Regions from separate parts of the Streptomyces sp. NBC_01317 genome, predicted to be linked through region 2. Evidence: riboswitches for the same ligand, from Rfam matches in the RefSeq annotation. Region 2 holds a riboswitch; each other region holds the start of a gene.
The links. Region 2 has a riboswitch for cobalamin ahead of metE (5-methyltetrahydropteroyltriglutamate--homocysteine S-methyltransferase). Riboswitches for the same ligand answer to the same signal wherever they lie in the genome.
Positions count from the first base shown of each region.

Region 1 (4,205 bases), 6.0 Mb from region 2:
CATCGGCGCCACCCTGATGTCCGTCGGCACCTCCGGTGTCAACGGCGGCGTCGTCATCACCAAGGTCCTGATCCCGGCGCTCGCCGCCCCGCTCGTCGCGGGGCTCGCGGCCATGCTCGCCACCCGGCTGACGTACCGCGTCAGCGCCCGTACGGACGAGAAGGCGACGGCCAAGGGCTTCCGGGCCGGGCAGATCGCCTCCGCCGGGCTGGTCTCCCTCGCCCACGGCACCAACGACGCGCAGAAGACCATGGGCGTCATCACGCTGGCGCTGGTCACCGGCGGGGTCCTCTCCCCCGGCTCCAACCCGCCTCTGTGGGTCATCGTCTCGGCGGGCACGGCGATCGCGCTCGGCACGTACCTCGGTGGCTGGCGCATCATCAAAACCATGGGCACCGGCCTCACCGACCTGCGCCCGCAGCAGGGCTTCGCCGCCCAGACCAGCGCCGCGACGGTCATCCTGGCCTCCTCGCACCTCGGCTTCTCGCTCTCCACCACGCAGTCCTGCTCCGGTGCCGTGATGGGCGCGGGCCTGGGCCGCAAGGGCGGGGTCGTGCGCTGGTCGACGGCGACCCGGATGTTCATCGCCTGGGGGCTGACGCTGCCCGCCGCGGGGCTGGTGGCCGCCGGGGCGGAGTTCCTGACCGGGCACGGGACGTGGGGTGTCACCGTCGTGGCGATCCTGCTCGTCGCCGTCTCCGGTGCGATCTGGCTCGCGTCGCGCCGCCGTCCGGTGGACCACACGCATGTGACCGGGGCGGATGTGGTGCCGGTGAATGTGGGGGTGGACATCGCCGCCTCCGGTCCGACAGTGGCGGGCCTCGCGTCCGTGGACGCCGCTACCGCCGGTCTGACGACCACCATCCCGGGGCCCGTCGCCCTGCCCATCCCGCCCGCCGTCGCCGGCGAGTCGGCGCGAACCGCCACGGTCTGAACCGCCACGGTCTAAGGAAGCGATCACATGAAAATCGACTGGGCAGCCCTCGGCTCCGTGTTCGGCGTCAGCCTCGTGTCCACCATCGGTCTGGTGGGCCTGTTCACCCTCGGCATCGTGGCCCTGGCCAAGCAGGAGTCGGCGGCCTCGGAGTCCGGCGGGTCGGCGGGGGGCTCCGTGGCCCTGGCGCGCACCGGCGCCTACGCGTGCTTCGCGCTGTGCGCGGCGGCCGTGGCGTACGGCATCTACCTGATCGTGGCCTGACCGTACGTACCGCGCTCGGCCCGGGGGCCTGCCCCCGGGCCTTTCGTGTGGGGCTTCGCACACTGCCCCGCCGCAGGTCAAGGGCGGGTTGACGGGCGTTCTCGCAGCGTGGTGGACTGCCGGGGCCAATTACGGCGGCAGCAGAGGAAGCCGGTGCGAATCCGGCGCGGTCCCGCCACTGTCACCGGGCACGGTGTCCCTCCGGGGAAACGTCCCCGGGAGCCAGGAACTCTCGCCGCCGCGTTTTCCGTCGAGCCGGGGCGCGGACCCTGAGTGAGGACACGTCGCCATGCCTGGCCGCGCCTGCGTCCGTGCCGCCGCTTCTGTCGCTTCTGTCGCCGCCACCAGCCCCGCCGTTTCGGTCACTTCCGCAGCGGGGGCCTCTGGTCGGCCGGCCCGGTCGGCCGGCTGGGACGCCGCGTGGGTCCACGCGTACGGGGCCGCGGGCGGGCTGCTCGCCGACCTTCTGCTGGGCGATCCGCGCCGGGGCCATCCGGTCGCGGCGTTCGGACGGGCCGCGGGGGGCGTGGAGCGCGCCCTGTGGCGGGACCACCGTGGCTGGGGCGCGTTGCACACGCTGGTCTGCGCGGGCGGGGCGGTGGGCCTGGGCGCGGTGGTGGCACGCGGGGCGCGGGGACGTGGGGCGCGAGGGCGTGCGGGTGCCGGGACGGCGGGAGTTGCCGGGACGGCGGAACGTACCGGAGCAGCCGGAGGTGCCGGGCTCGCGGGCCGGCGGGTCGCCTCGGTCGCGCTGACCGCCGCCGCCACCTGGTCCGTCGTCGGCGGTACGTCACTGGCGCGCGAGGCGCGTGCCATCGGCCGGGCGCTCTCCGCCGGGGACGTCGAACTGGCCCGGGAGCGGCTGCCGCACCTGTGCGGCCGTGACCCGCAGTCCCTCGACGCCCAGCAGATCGCGCGGGCCGTCGTGGAGTCCGTCGCCGAGAACACCTCCGACGCGGTGGTGGGCGCGCTCGTGTGGGGCGCCCTGGCCGGGGTCCCCGGGCTGGCCGGGTTCCGGGCCGTGAACACACTGGACGCCATGGTGGGGCACAAGTCCCCGAAATACCGCCGGTTCGGCTGGGCCTCGGCCCGTCTCGACGACGTGGCGGGCGCGCCAGGCGCCCGGCTGACCGCCGCGCTGGCCGTCGTCGCGGGCGGCGATCCGCGCGGGGCGTGGCGGGCGTGGCGCGACGACGCGCGCAAGCACCCGAGCCCCAACGCGGGCCCGGTGGAGGCCTCGTTCGCGGGGGCGCTGGGCGTACGGCTGGGCGGAACGCTCGCGTACGGCGGCCGGGTCGAACACCGCCCGGTACTGAACGGCGGCGGCCGGCCCGTGGAGATCGCCGACATCGAACGGGCCGTGCGGTTGTCCCGGCGGGTGAGCGGATTGGCGCTGGCGGTGTGCGTGGCGGGGCGGTTCGCGTACGCGGCGGTTTCCGGAACGGGTGCGGGGGCCGACCGGGGCGTCGGCGCGGGCGCCCTTGACGGTGCGGGTCTCGGCTCGGGCGCCGGTGACGGTGCGGGTGTGGGGAGGCCGTTGTGAGGCGGGACGGGGTGGGGGGTGGGGTGCTCATCGCCGGGACCACCTCCGACGCGGGCAAGAGCGTCGTCACCGCGGGCGTCTGCCGGTGGCTCGTGCGGCAAGGTGTCAACGTCGCGCCCTTCAAGGGCCAGAACATGTCCCTCAACTCGTTCGTGACGCGCGAAGGCGCCGAGATCGGCCGGGCCCAGGCCATGCAGGCGCAGGCCGCCCGTATCGAGCCGACCGCGCTGATGAACCCCGTACTGCTGAAGCCCGGCAGCGACCGGAGCAGTCAAGTGGTCCTCATGGGGCGCCCGGTGGGCGAGATGAGCGCCAGGGGCTACCACGGGGGCCGCCAGGAAGCGCTGCTGGGGACCGTACTGGAGTGCCTCGCCGAGCTGCGCCGTACGTACGACGCCGTGATCTGCGAAGGCGCCGGCAGCCCCGCCGAGATCAACCTCCGCCGCACCGACATCGTGAACATGGGCATCGCCCGCGCCGCCCGCCTGCCGGTCGTCGTGGTCGGGGACATCGACCGGGGCGGGGTCTTCGCCTCGTTCTTCGGGACGACGGCGCTGCTGAGCGCCGAGGACCAGGCGCTGGTCGCGGGGTACGTCGTCAACAAGTTCCGGGGCGATGTGTCCTTGCTGGAACCGGGGTTGGAGATGCTGCGCGGGCTGACCGGGCGGGCGACCCTCGGTGTGCTGCCGTGGCGGCCCGGCCTCGGCATCGACGAGGAGGACGGGCTGCGGGTGTCGCTCCGCGGGTCGGTACGGGAGTCCGCGGCGTCCGTTCCGTACGGCGAGGACGTCCTGCGCGTCGCGGTGTGCGCCGTACCGCTGATGTCGAACTTCACCGACGTGGACGCGTTGGCGGCGGAGCCGGGTGTGGTGGTGCGGTTCGTGGACCGGGCGGAGGAACTGGCCGACGCGGACCTGGTCGTCATACCCGGCACCCGCGGCACCGTGCGCGCCCTGGCCTGGCTGCGGGAGCGCGGGCTCGCGGACGCGGTGGCGCGGCGGGCGGCGTCGGGTCGCCCGGTGCTGGGCATCTGCGGCGGCTACCAGGTGCTCGGCGAGCTGATCGACGACGAGGTGGAGTCGCGGGCCGGGATTGTGGCGGGGCTGGGACTGCTGCCGGTACGGGTGCGGTTCGCGCGCGAGAAGACGCTGGGGCGGCCGGTGGGCGTCGCCCTCGGTGAGCCTGTGGAGGGGTACGAGATCCACCACGGGGTCGCGGAGGTCGGCGGCGGCCCGGCGTTCGTCTCCGACGGGGGCGGGGTGGCGCTGGACGGGTGCCGGGTGGGTTCTGTGCGGGGGACGCACTGGCACGGGGTGCTGGAGAACGACGCGTTCCGGCGGCGGTTCCTCGTGGAGGTCGCGCGGGAGGCGGGGCGGCGGTTCGTACCGGCGCCGGACACGAGCTTCGGGGCACTGCGGGAGGAACAGCTCGATCTGCTGGGGGACCTGGTGGAGGAGCACGCGG
Region 1 is NZ_CP108393.1:6,404,969-6,409,173, reverse strand. It holds gene OG349_RS27865 (inorganic phosphate transporter) at 1-934, shown strand, start outside; gene OG349_RS27860 (hypothetical protein) at 962-1,198, shown strand; cobalamin riboswitch at 1,294-1,452, shown strand; gene OG349_RS27855 (cobalamin biosynthesis protein) at 1,488-2,741, shown strand; gene OG349_RS27850 (cobyric acid synthase) at 2,753-4,205, shown strand, end outside.
Region 1: another riboswitch for cobalamin. It lies ahead of OG349_RS27855 (cobalamin biosynthesis protein); the one in region 2 lies ahead of metE (5-methyltetrahydropteroyltriglutamate--homocysteine S-methyltransferase).

Region 2 (4,205 bases):
CGCCGGTGGTGATACGGAAGGCCTCGGTCGCCCAGTCGAGATACTCCTGGCGGTCGTCGGCACGCAGCGGCAGCGTCTCGCGCAGCGCGGGCTCGTCCACCTGGATGACCGAAGTCCCGGCTGCCTCCAAGTCGTTCACCTCGTCGCGCAGCGCGAGCGCGACCTGGAGGGCGGTGTCGCCGAGCGGCTGGTCGTCACGGACGAAGGACCAGGCCAGCATGGTGACAGGGCCGGTGAGCATGCCCTTGACCGGCCGGTCGGTGACCGACTGCGCGTACGTGGTCCAGCGCACGGTCATCGGCTCGGGGCGCGAGATGTCCCCGGCCAGGATCGGCGGGCGCACGTAACGGGTGCCGTACGACTGCACCCACCCCTGCCGGGTCGCGAGGTAGCCGGTCAGCTGCTCGGCGAAGTACTGGACCATGTCGTTGCGTTCGGGCTCGCCGTGCACCAGCACGTCGATGCCGGCCTTCTCCTGGAAGGCGAGGACCTCACGGATCTCGGCCTCGATGCGCTCGTCGTACCCCGCCGTGTCGATACGTCCCGCGCGCAGGTCGGCGCGTGCGGTGCGCAGTTCGTTCGTCTGCGGGAACGAGCCGATGGTGGTGGTCGGCAGCAACGGCAGCCCGAGGTGGGCACGCTGGGCCGTCGCCCGCTCCGGGTACGGTGCGGCGCGGTGCCCGTCGGCGTCGGTGACCGCCGTGGCGCGGGCCCGTACCGCCGGGTCGTTGGTGAGCGCGGAACCGGCGCGCGAGACCAGGTCGGCGCGGTTCGCGGTGAGTTCGGCGGCGATCGTGTCGGTGCCCTGCGCGAGACCGCGCGCCAGCGTGACGACCTCCTCCGTCTTCTGGCGCGCGAAGGCGAGCCAGCGGAGGATCTGCGGATCGATGTCCCGCTCCGCCGTGACGTCGAGCGGGACGTGCAGGAGCGAGCAGGAGGAGGACACGTCGACGCGGTCGGCGAGCCCGAGGAGCGTACCGAGGACCGACAACGACTTCTCGAAGTCGTTGATCCAGATGTTGCGGCCGTTGACGACGCCCGCGACCAGGCGCTTGCCCGGCAGGCCGCCCACGGCGCCCAGGGCGTCGAGGTTCGCGGCGGCCGGTCCCGTGAAGTCGAGGGCAAGCCCTTCGACGGGTGCCTTGGCGAGGACGGGCAGGGCCTTGCCGAGCCGGTCGAAGTACGACGCGACCAGCAGCTTCGGCCGGTCGGTCAGCGCGCCGAGGTCCCGGTAGGCGCGGGCCGTGGCGTTCAGCTCCGCCGGGGTCCTGTCCTCGACGAGCGCGGGCTCGTCGAGCTGCGCCCACTCGGCGCCGGCGGCGCGCAGGTCGGCCAGGACTTCCGCGTACACCGGGAGCAGCCGGTCGAGCAGCGTCAGCGGCTCGAAGTCCGGGGCGACACCGGGGGCGGGCTTGGCCAGCAGCAGATAGGTGACCGGGCCCACGAGCACGGGCCGCGCCGCGAGGCCCAGCGCGAGGGCTTCCCTCAGCTCGGCGACCGGCTTGGTGGAATCGGCGGTGAACACGGTGTCCGGGCCCAGCTCGGGGACGAGGTAGTGGTAGTTCGTGTCGAACCACTTGGTCATCTCCAGCGGCGCGACGTCCTGCGTGCCGCGCGCCATCGCGAAATACCCGTCGAGGGCGTCCGCCGCGACGGCGGCGCGGTGGCGTGCGGGGATCGCGCCGACCAAGACGCTGGTGTCGAGGACGTGGTCGTACAACGAGAAGTCGCCGGTGGGAACCTCGTGGATGCCGGCGTCGGCGAGGCGGCGCCAGTTCGTACGGCGCAGTCCGGCGGCCGTGTCGCGCAACGCGTCGGCGCCGACGGTGCCTTTCCAGTAGCCCTCGACGGCCTTCTTCAGTTCACGGTTCTGGCCCTGGCGGGGGTAGCCGTGCACGGTCGCCCGTGCTGCCGCGGCTGCGGACTTGTCTGTCACAGAACTCTCCTTCGCGAGCGGTTCTCTGCCGTCCCGGGGACGGTCGAGGGCACGAGAGGAGCCACAGACCGGACGGATCACGTCCCGGGTGTCCGGGTGCGCGTGACCGCCTGATATGTACGCCGACCCGCCCACGAGGTCACCGGGATCTCCGCGCACGGTGTTCGCGCGCGGGCAGTGGCAGGTCTTCGGACTCGTGGGCGCGTCTCTACGGACGAGACACCTACTGGCCGTCGCTTCCCAGACCCGATCCGGGCCCAGTGCTGATGACGGCGGTCGTTCCCACTCACCGCTGCGGGGCAGTCCCGGATTCCCACCGGGTTCCCTCTTACGACGCCGCTGTCTGGCTGACAGGGCGAACCAACTGCACTCGTCACCCTATGCCCTCAGCTGAAGCGCCGGGAGCCCCTTTCCTTATTCCGGAAGGGGGAGGGGTTCCGGACGGGGGAGGGCCCGCTCACCAGGTGGGAAGGCCCGCTCACCGGATCAGGCCGCCATGATCGCCTCGGTGACCCGTACCCCGCGGTCGGGCGCGGTGTCGATGCTCGGCATCAGGCCCGGGACCGCGATGCTGGGCAGGATGTGTCCCCACAGTATCGATATCCGCCGCCCGAGATCCTCGCGATTCGTCAGGGCGCGGGACATCAGCTGGATGCCGGCGAAGGCACCGACCAGCAGTTCGACGGTGTCCTGCGGGCGCACGCTGGGGAGCAACTCACCCTGCGCGCGTGCCTCTTCCATCAGCGACACCAGATGGACGGGCCACTGGCGGAAGGGGCCGCTGTGGTCGACGCCGGGGGGAGCACCCTGGTCCACGGTGAGCCGGACGCTTCCCCTGAGCAGTGCGTTGTCCAGGAGCCGGTGGGCCACCGCGAAGGTGATGTCGATGACTTCCTGGAGCTTGGAGGCCTGTGGGGGTACGGTGCCGAGCTGTACCTGCTCGTCCAGGACCGCCTGCGCCAGAGCTTCCTTCGACTGGAAGTGGAAATACAGGGCACCCTTGGTGACCTCAGCGCGTTCCAGAACCATGGTGAGGGTCGTGGAGGAGTAGCCGAACTCGTCGAAGACCGCGCCGGCCGCCTCCAGAATCGCCATGCGCGTCCGGATGGCGCGCTCCTGTGTTGCCATGAATGACCCTTCCGCGCAGCCGGGTTGACCAGCACAAAACAAACCGCCCAGCCCGTACTATAGGGCTCAACGACTCCCCGAATGTCTCTCCCGCGCCAAAACGTTGGGACGCGAAGGGGTCTCCGGGACCTACGAGTCCCGTGGTGACACCGGTACAGGATGGCCGGTTTTCGGCTTCCGACCCGTTCGGTGGACGGGTCGTGACCCACGGTCGCCGGGCCGGTGGGGTCCCGGCCGTCGGAGCGACGCATCGGGGACCGGGCGGCGCGCCCACGAACGGACGATGCGCCCCTTTTGTGCTTACTTTCCGTAGTCATGGGTAAGATCCCTCACGGTCCTTCGGATCCCGCCCCCTCGCTCCCCTGACGCTCCTCCCAGGGGCCAGTTCCCGGCAGTTCCCCAGGTTGCGGGGTGGTGGGCCACCACAGAGTGTGGGCCGCAGTTCACAGCGAACACGAACGAAGGAGAGCGCGTCGTGGCGACTCTGTGTAAGCCCGATGTGTCGGTTCCCGAGCATGTGATCACCATGGAGGACACCCTCGCCCTGGCGCGGTCGCTCCACGCCGGCCACCCGCAACTTCCCCTGGCGCTCCGGTTGATCGAGAACACCGGGGTGGCCAAGCGCCACCTCGTCCAGCCCATCGAGGAGACCCTCAGGCACCCCGGCTTCGAGGACCGCAACCGGCTGTACGAGTCCGAGGCGAAGGCGCGGGTGCCCGCCGTGGTGAACCGCGCCCTGGACCACGCCGAGCTGCGTGCCTCCGACATCGACCTGATCATCTATGTCTCGTGCACGGGCTTCATGATGCCGTCGCTGACCGCCTGGCTGATCAACACCATGGACTTCCCCAGTCACACCCGGCAGTTGCCGATCGCCCAGCTCGGCTGCGCGGCGGGCGGCGCCGCCGTCAACCGGGCGCACGACTTCTGCCAGGCGTACCCGGACGCGAACGTGCTCATCGTCGCGTGCGAATTCTGTTCGCTCTGCTACCAGCCGACCGACCTGGGGGTCGGCTCGCTGCTCTCCAACGGCCTGTTCGGTGACGCGGTGGCCGCCGCCGTCGTCCGGGGCAAGGGCGGCACCGGCATCGCGCTGGAGCGCAACGGCTCGCACCTCGTGCCCGACACCACCGACTGGATC
Region 2 is NZ_CP108393.1:365,023-369,227, reverse strand. It holds gene metE (5-methyltetrahydropteroyltriglutamate--homocysteine S-methyltransferase) at 1-1,936, opposite strand, end outside; cobalamin riboswitch at 2,099-2,317, opposite strand; gene OG349_RS01465 (ScbR family autoregulator-binding transcription factor) at 2,423-3,064, opposite strand; gene OG349_RS01460 (type III polyketide synthase) at 3,540-4,205, shown strand, end outside.

Region 3 (4,205 bases), 2.4 Mb from region 2:
GAGCATGATCCGCTCGGCGATCTTCGTGGAGAGCGCGGCCGCCTCGGCGGAGTCGAACGGCAGGCGCTTCTTGAAGAAGACGTCCTGGAGGCCCATCGCGCCCAGGCCCACCGGACGCCACTTGGCGTTGGAGCGGCCGGCCTGCTCGGTCGGGTAGAAGTTGATGTCCACGACCCGGTCGAGGAAGGTGACGGCCGTACGGACGGTCTCGTCCAGCCGCTCCCAGTCGATCTCGCCCGAATCGAGCACGAAGGCGCCGAGGTTGACCGAGCCGAGGTTGCAGACGGCCGTCTCGCCGTCGTCCGTGACCTCCAGGATCTCCGTGCAGAGGTTGGAGGAGTGGACGACCTTGCCGGGCAGGGCCGTCTGGTTGGCCGTACGGTTCGACGCGTCCTTGAAGGTCATCCAGCCGTTGCCGGTCTGGGCGAGGGTACGCATCATGCGGCCGTACAGCTCACGGGCCGGGATGGTCTTCCGCGCCAGGCCCGCGGCCTCCGCCTCGCGGTACGCGGCGTCGAACTCGTCGCCCCACAGGTCCACGAACTCCGGGACGTCGGCGGGGGAGAACAGCGACCACTCGCCGTCCGCGTCGACGCGGCGCATGAACTCGTCCGGGATCCAGTGGGCGAGGTTCAGGTTGTGCGTGCGGCGGGCTTCCTCACCGGTGTTGTCGCGCAGTTCCAGGAACTCCTCCAGGTCCGCGTGCCAGGTCTCCAGGTAGACACAGGCCGCGCCCTTGCGCCGGCCGCCCTGGTTGACCGCCGCGACCGAGGAGTCCAGGGTCCGCAGGAACGGGACGATGCCGTTCGAGTGCCCGTTCGTGCCGCGGATCAGTGAGCCGCGCGAGCGGATGCGGGAGTACGAGAGGCCGATGCCGCCCGCGTGCTTCGACAGGCGCGCCACCTGGTGGTAGCGGTCGTAGATCGAGTCCAGCTCGTCCAGCGGGGAGTCCAGCAGGTAGCAGGAGGACATCTGCGGGTGGCGCGTACCGGAGTTGAAGAGCGTCGGCGAGGACGGGAGGTAGTCCAGGCGGCTCATCAGGCGGTAGAGGGAGGCGACCTCGTCCAGCGCGCGGACGCTGGTGTCCTCGGCGAGACCGGCGCCGACGCGCAGCATGAAGTGCTGGGGGGTCTCGATGACCTTGCGGGTGAGGGGGTGGCGGAGCAGGTACCGGCTGAAGAGGGTACGGAGCCCGAAGTAGCCGAAGCGGTCGTCGGCGTCCGGGTCGATCAGCGCGTCCAGGAAGTCGGCGTGCAGCGCGACGAAGTCGGCCGTGCGGTCCGCGATCAGGCCCTCGCGGTGCCCCACCGCGACGGACGCGGAGAACGCCACGGCGCCCTGGCTCGCGGCCTCTTCGGCGATGGTACGGGTGAGCAGCCGGGCGGCGAGCCGGGAGTAGGCCGGGTCCTCGGAGATGAGCCCCGCGGCCGCCTCGGTGGCGAGCTCGCGCAGCTCGGCCTCGTCCGACCGGGCATTGCGGCCACGCAGCGCGGCGCCGGCGACGCGTCCTGGGTCGGTGTCGGGCAGATCGGCGGTCAGGTCGGTCAGGAGCCGCAGCAACGCGGTCCCGGGTCCGTCGGTCACCTGTGCGGAGACCTCGGAGATGCCTGAAGCCGGATCGGCTGGCGCGATGGTCACGTGGTGCTCTCCCTCGCTCGGCTCTGGGCCGTCGGCGGGGAAGCGGGGGCGCGCGGATCCGCCACTCACCCGTCTCCGGGCAGCACGAACCACGGCGTCTCCGGCCCAGCCTCGGGGCCCGGACGTCCTGGCACCCGGTTCGGTCGAGCCGGATGCGCTGCCGGCAGGTGTTCGGACTCACGGGTATGACAAAGCACACCACAGCAGACCGTTGCGGGACAGTTCCGGATTCCCACCGGATTCCCCTGCGTCGACAACGAGGTTGAGCATACATCTGGGGGGCGCACGGTGAAGCACCCCCTAGATGTTGTGTCGCGCCCCACTTCGCCCCATGGATGTCGGAGTCCTCCACTATGGTCCCGGAGACGAGGAGGCCGCCCTGTGACAGCACACGAGAACCGGTTGGCACCAGGTCGACAGGGCCGGGCGAGCTCGCCCGGACGGCACCCTCGCCCCCGCCGACGCCTTCACCGGCCAAGGCGAATGGGCCGACCCCGCCCCCGTCCTGATGGCCGTCGAAGTCACCTCGTACGACTCGGAACCGACGAGCGGGACCGCGTGCAGAAGCCGCGTGCCTACGCGGAGACCGGGATCCCGGTCTATCTGCTGATCGACCGGGACAGTTGCGAGGTGACGGTCTACAGCGAGCCGAACGCCACCCGCTACGAAATCGCGCACACGGTGCCGTTCGGCAAGGACGTCAGCCTCCCCGACCCCGTGGGGATCACCCTGGAGACCGAGCAGCTCAAGGAATGGGTGCGCTGACGACGGACGGGCCGCCGGAGTTCCGGCGGCCCGTCCTGGATGCTGCTTTCGTACGGCCCGTCAGCGCACGGGGTCCGGGTCCGCCGGGGTCAGTGGCAGATCCTTCTTCACGCCCGGGTCGCCGATGTCCGCCGTGTAGTCCGACGGGCTCGTCTCGTCCACGCCCTCCGGGGCCTTGGCGGCCTTGAAGACGAAGGTCAGGACCACGCTCACCACCAGGTTCAGCACAAACGCCGTCAGGCCGATGTAGCCGATCTCGCCGATGCCGGGGATCTCCTTCGAGGAGCCGCCGAAGTGCGCCTGCGTCGGGCTCGCGACGCCGTACGCCGCAATCGTGCCGTACAGCATGCCCACCGCCCATCCCGTGAGCAGCGCCCAGCGGTGGAACCAGCGGGTGAACAGGCCGCCGACCAGGGCCGGCATCGTCTGGAGGATCCAGATTCCGCCCAGCAGCTGGAAGTTGATCGCGACCGTCTTGTCCATCGTCAGGACGAAGGCCAGCGCCCCCACCTTCACCAGCAGCGACACCAGCTTGGAGACCTTCGTCTCCTGCGCGGGGGTCGCGTCCGGTTTGATGAAGTCCTTGTAGATGTTGCGGGTGAACAGATTCGCCGCCGCGATCGACATGATCGCGGCCGGCACCAGCGCCCCGATGCCGATCGCCGCGAAGGCGACCCCCGCGAACCAGTCGGGGAACATGTTCTCGAAGAGCTGCGGGATCGCCAGCTGCCCGTTGTCGACCTTCACCCCGGCCGCGATCGCCATGAAGCCGAGCAGCGCCAGCAGGCCCAGCATCAGTGAATACAGCGGCAGGATCGTGGTGTTGCGCCGGATCACCTCACGGCTGCGGCTGGAGAGCGTCGCCGTGACCGAGTGCGGATACATGAAGAGCGCGAGCGCCGAGCCGAGCGCGAGCGTCGCGTAACCCCACTGCTGGGCCTCGCCCGGCGCGAGCGCGCCGCGTGGCGCCCCGGTCGCCGGGTTCTTCTGCGCGAACGCGTCGCCCGCCTTCGCGAAGATGTCGTCGAATCCGCCCAGTTTGACCGGGATGTAGATGATGGCCACGATGATCACCAGATAGATCAGGGTGTCCTTCACGAACGCGATCAGCGCGGGCGCCCGCAGCCCCGACGAGTACGTGTACGCGGCGAGCACGGCGAACGCGATCAGCAGCGGCAGGTCCTTCACGAACCAGTTCGTGTCCTCGCCGCCGCCGACGCCCATCACGTCCAGCACCGCCTGGATCCCCACCAGTTGCAGCGCGATGTACGGCATGGTCGCGAGGATGCCGGTCACGGCGACCGCCAGCGAAAGACCCTTCGAGCCGAACCGGCCTCTGACGAAGTCCGAGGTGGTCACATACCCGTGCTTGTGCGACACCGACCAGAGCCGGGGCAGGAAGGTGAAGATGAGCGGATAGACGAGGATTGTGTACGGCACCGCGAAGAAGCCCGCCGCGCCCGCCGCGTAGATCGCCGCCGGCACGGCCACGAAGGTGTACGCCGTGTAGAGGTCGCCGCCGAGCAGGAACCAGGTGACCCACGTGCCGAACGACCGTCCGCCCAGGCCCCATTCGTCGAGACTCTGTTCGTTCTCCGCCCGGCGCCAGCGCGCCGCGAGGAAGCCCATGACCGTGACGGCCAGGAAGAAGAAGATGAAGACGCCGAGCGCGACGCCGTTCACACCGTCGTTCATCGCGACGCACCTCCCGCGCGGGATCCCGTACGGGCGCGCTGGTCACGCCGCCACAGCTGGAAGGCGATCATCGTCAGCACGGCCGACACGACGACCCAGAGCATCTG
Region 3 is NZ_CP108393.1:2,810,711-2,814,915, reverse strand. It holds gene OG349_RS11765 (ribonucleoside-diphosphate reductase subunit alpha) at 1-1,638, opposite strand, end outside; cobalamin riboswitch at 1,784-1,916, opposite strand; partial or broken gene OG349_RS11760 (Uma2 family endonuclease) at 2,057-2,403, shown strand; gene mctP (monocarboxylate uptake permease MctP) at 2,464-4,098, opposite strand; gene OG349_RS11750 (DUF3311 domain-containing protein) at 4,095-4,205, opposite strand, start outside.
Region 3: another riboswitch for cobalamin. It lies ahead of OG349_RS11765 (ribonucleoside-diphosphate reductase subunit alpha); the one in region 2 lies ahead of metE (5-methyltetrahydropteroyltriglutamate--homocysteine S-methyltransferase).